2 regions of the Chelatococcus sp. HY11 genome follow, and region 2 is predicted to be linked to the other one. Evidence: predicted binding sites of a transcription regulator. Region 2 holds the regulator's gene; the other holds the start of a gene.
The links. Region 2 encodes PhoB, which activates phosphate uptake and scavenging genes when phosphate is short. Its sites were predicted from a motif close to TGTCATNNANCTGTCAT; they were not measured.

Region 1 (2,400 bases), 330 kb from region 2:
CGTGCTCATTGAGCATGCGTTTATTCAGTGGTGGATTTCTCGGCGCCGTATCGACCAGAGCGTCGATTTCCTTCAGGATCTCGCTGCGAGTCGGCTCCGGCCAGTAGTGGAGCCCCAGATGTTCGAGTACCATGAGGCCCTCAAGCGCGAGGAAGGCGAGCAACGCGCCGCGGGTGTTGCTCGATGCCTCAAGTACTTCAGCAAGTTCTTGGCGGAAGGCGTTCTGCAGCGTCAGCTGTAGTTCGGTGTCTTGCGCTAGAGCAGCGCAGAGGCTGATCGCGACAGCCGGGCTATCGCGATATCGCACCGTCCTGGCTGCTGCGATGCGGCCGTGAATCTTTGCGTCGGGGAGGCCGCCAAGCTGCTTCGTCGCAACGGTTATGCGGTCTTTTTCTTCCGCGAACCTGCGTTTGATAACCGCCTTTATCAGCGCTTGCTTGGATTTGAAGTCGTAGAGCACGCTGGTTTTGCTGATGCCCGCCTCATGCGCGACGGCGTCGAGTGTCAGCCTTGCGGCTCCATCGCGAACGACGACGGCCTCGGCCGCATCCAGGATACTCTCCTGGTTGATAACTCTCGGGCGCGACATGGAATTCAACCGAAATTAATTTCCGACCGTTTGGTTTTTAATTGCCGGACTTTCGTTGTCAACAGCGGTTGATGATATGCAAAGGACGGGCGCTTGAGTGGCACGCTCCCGTAATAGGCGGAAAAATAAGGGATTTTCTATTTTGCCAAGCCTAGATTGAAAGGAGGTGGGACTTTTGAGCTGTGCGCTGCAGCACATTCGAGGCGACCGTGGCCGGGCGGGAGGTTCGCCTGACGCCACACATTTGAAGGGCGTCATCGAGCCGTCATTGGGTTGTCAACGCCGCGACATCGGCAAGCGTCAGCTTGCCGGCGGTTTTCTCTCCTTGAAGGATCAATGATGATTGCCCGTCTTTTGCTTGCGATGCCCCTGACGGTGGTGCTCGCGGGAACCGCTTTCGCCCAGCAGGCCGCGCCTGCCACGCTCGCCGGTCACGCGATCCTGCCGGCAAAGAGCTTCGTCGAGGCCCCGGCCGATGCTCCCGCCGACCTCAAGACATCGGGCAAGTTCACGACTGGCAAGCGCGTTGAGGCGATCGGCTCGGTCGAGGGTCTTTCGAACGGGCGCCCCACCGGCATGAAGGTGCCGTTCACTGGCCAGCCGCTGCAGGGGCATTCCGGCATCAAGAAGATGGCTGACGGCACATTCTGGGTGTTGACCGACAACGGCATGGGCGCCAGGGCGAACTCCCCGGATTCCATGCTGTATCTCAATCACTACCGCATCGACTGGGACAAGGGCACGGTCGAGCGCCTGGGGACGGTCTTCCTCAGTGATCCCGACAAGAAGGTGCCGTTCCGCATCGCGAATGAAGCGACTGACAAGCGCTACCTCACGGGTTCGGATTTTGATCCCGAGAGCTTCCAGATCATCGGCGACAAGATCTGGATCGGCGAGGAATTCGGTCCTTACCTCATCCGCACGGACATGACCGGCAAGGTCGAGGCCGTCGTCGAGACGATGGTCGATGGCAAGCCTGCGCGTTCGCCGGACCATTACGCCGTGACGACGCCGGCCGCCCCCAACCAGCCGGTCGCGTTCAATGTGCGCCGCTCGAAGGGCTATGAGGGCATGGCCGCGTCGAAAGACGGGCGCTTCCTTTATCCGCTTCTCGAGGGTCCCTTGTGGGATGCCGAGACGAAGGATTGGGAAAAGACCGCCGATGGCAAGGAGTATCTCCGTATCCTGGAGTTCGATGTTGCCGCGGAGAAGTGGACCGGCCGCCATTGGAAATTCGTTCTTGAGCAGAACGGTAATGCCATCGGCGACTTCAACATGATCGACCCGACCATGGGCTTGATCATCGAGCGCGACAATGGGGAAGGCACCGCCGACAAGGCTTGCCCCGAAGGCCAGAAGCGGCCCGACTGCTTTGCGGATATCGCGAAGTTCAAGCGCGTCTACAAGATTGAGCTCAACGACGCCAATGCCAACGGCGTCGCGCGCAAGGTCGCCTATATCGATCTCTTGAAGATAGCCGATCCGAACAAGAAGGCGCGCAAGCCGTTGAACGGCGACGTGCTGACCTTCCCCTTCTTCACCATCGAGGATGTCGATCTGGTCGATGATCGCCACATCATCGTCGGCAACGACAACAACCTGCCGTTCTCGACGAGCCGCGAACCGAATGTGCAGGACGACAACGAATTCGTCCTGCTCGAGGTCACGGACTTTCTGAAAGCGCGTTGAGCGACTGCGATCTTTAACTCAAAACCTGAGGAGCTTCCGGGGGCTGTCCGGAAGCTCTTTGCTTTTGTACCATCGATCCCGAGCGGCTCTACATGCAGGGCGGTCGTCCCCCGACGGCCCAT
Region 2 (2,400 bases):
AAAGGTCATGTTTTCCATGTCAATTCAAAGACTGTGATCACTTTCATCAACGCCCGGCAGGCCCCGGACGCCGGCTAGCGACCGGGGAGGAAAGCGCCCCGTCTCCCATCTGCAGAAATTGATATGTGCCGGAACGGAAGACGCTTTTCGCCTTGAGCCCTCACACGAGGTTCTTGGGGAAAACGGCAGGTGTGGCGGGGGGACTCTTGCCCCCGAGTCCGGGCATATTGTAGTTTCGCCTTCAACGACTACGACATCTCGTGTAGCGGAACTTATCATTCGCGTTCGTTGTCAACATGCAACGGGGTTTGGCTCCTGTCGGGCTGGCCGCGAAAAATAAGGGATTCCGCGCACTGCAACCGCTGACGGAGAAGGCGATGACCGACCCGAGCCAATCTTGGAGCGATGAGCGCGTAGAGCTCTTGCGCAAGCTCTGGTCTGATGGCCTCAGCGCCAGTCAGATCGCCGCCGAACTGGGCGGCATCACCCGCAACGCCGTCATCGGCAAGGTGCACCGCCTCGGCCTGTCCGGGCGCGCGAAGAGCACCGCCAGTTCGGCGCCACGTCCGCGCAAGCCGGTCCGGCAGCCCGGTGTCACGGCTCCGGCCCCGGCCGCCACCACGTCGGGCCCGATGCGGACCAATGCGGCGCTCGCTCCCCAGCCTGTCGCCGAGGCCGCCCCGGTGCTTGTGCGCCTGCCTCAGCCCCGCGAGGACGTGGTGATCCCCATGTCGGAGAGGGTCACCATCATGGAACTCCGTGAATCCATGTGCCGATGGCCCATGGGCGATCCGACGACGCCGGAGTTCCGCTTCTGCGGGGCGCGTTCGGAACTCGGTATGCCCTATTGTTCGCACCACGCGCGCATTGCCTATCAGCCTGTCGCCGACCGCAGGCGGGATCGCAAGCGGGCTTGATCTGAAGCCGCTGCCCGGGCAACCGCGGATAGCCGGCAAATATAGGGGTCCTGAAGAAGGCCGCCACGACGCGATCGTGGCGGCCTTTTTTGGGAGTGAGACGACGGGACTGTGATCGACCGGCTTCAGCCAGCCTTGGCGAAGGTCTCGTCGAAGGAATAGCCGGCACCGCGCACCGTGCGGATCGGATCGGGCCGGCGCATGCGGTTGATGGCCTTGCGCAAGCGCCCCACATGCACGTCGACGGTCCGCTCGTCGATATACACGTCGTGGCCCCAGACCCGGTCGAGAAGCTGCTCGCGGGTGAAGACACGACCTGGGCTCTGCATCAGGAACTCGAGCAGCTTGAATTCCGTCGGTCCGAGATGCAGTTCCCGGCCGCCGCGCTTGACCCGATGGGTTTCTCGATCAAGTTCAATGTCACCGGCGACGAGCTGCGCCGCGACCTGTCCAGGCTTGGCGCGCCGCAGCAGGGCGCGGACGCGCGCCAACAGCTCCGGCACCGAGAAGGGCTTGACGATGTAGTCGTCGGCACCGGTGGCGAGACCCCGCACACGCTCGGTCTCCTCGCCGCGTGCCGTCAACATGATGATCGGCAGCCGCTCGGTCTCCTCGCGCGCACGGATGCGCCGGCACAGCTCGATGCCGGAAAGTCCCGGCAGCATCCAGTCCAGCAACACGAGATCCGGCACCGCCTCGCGCAGCCGGATTTCAGCCTCATCGCCACGGGCGACGCTGTCGACGGTATAGCCCTCGGCCTCGAGGTTGTAACGGAGGAGCAGCGTCAGCGGCTCCTCGTCCTCGACGATCAGAATACGTGGTCCCATCGAAAGTCCTATGGTTCCACTGTTGTCCTGGCCCCCCGGTTCACAGGATCAGTGGGATCAGTTGCTGGGATCTGTTGGTGCCTTGGTGAAGCTTGAGGTATCGCCCTTCGGGCGGTCCACGGACAGCGTGACGCCTGTCGCCAGATAATGAACCGTCTCGGCGATATTGGTGGTGTGGTCGCCGATGCGCTCAATGTTCTTGGCGAGGAACAGAAGGTGCGTGCAGAACGTGATGTTGCGCGGATCTTCCATCATATAGGTGAGCAGCTCACGGAAGATCGACGTGTACAGCGCGTCGATGCGGTCATCACGCTGCCAAACGTCGAGCGCCTGCGCGTCATCCCGCTGCACATAGGCATCGAGCACGTCCTTGAGCTGCTCCTGCACGAGATCGCTCATGTGCTGCACGCCGATCACGAGCTTCTGCGGCTGTGCCTCGCCGCTGATGGCGACGACGCGCTTGCTCGTGTTCTTGGCGAGGTCGCCGATGCGCTCGAGATCGGCCGCCACGCGGATGACCGAGACCAGTTCGCGCAGGTCGACCGCCATGGGCTGGCGCCGCGCGATGGTGAGCACGGCGAGCTCTTCGACATCGCGCTGCAGCCCGTCGAGACGGGCGTCGGCGGAGATGACTGACTGGGCAAGCGCGCTGTCGC

Region 1: a site for PhoB is predicted at 842-858, ahead of KIO74_RS10900 (esterase-like activity of phytase family protein). Genes of this name have one in related genera too.

The regions. Positions count from the first base shown of each region.
Region 1 covers NZ_JAHBRX010000001.1:2,385,252-2,387,651, reverse strand. Annotated here, with positions in the region: gene KIO74_RS10905 (TetR/AcrR family transcriptional regulator) at 1-589, opposite strand, end outside; gene KIO74_RS10900 (esterase-like activity of phytase family protein) at 929-2,278, shown strand.
Region 2 covers NZ_JAHBRX010000001.1:2,719,181-2,721,580, reverse strand. Annotated here, with positions in the region: gene KIO74_RS12455 (GcrA family cell cycle regulator) at 378-917, shown strand; gene phoB (phosphate regulon transcriptional regulator PhoB) at 1,043-1,744, opposite strand; gene phoU (phosphate signaling complex protein PhoU) at 1,802-2,400, opposite strand, start outside.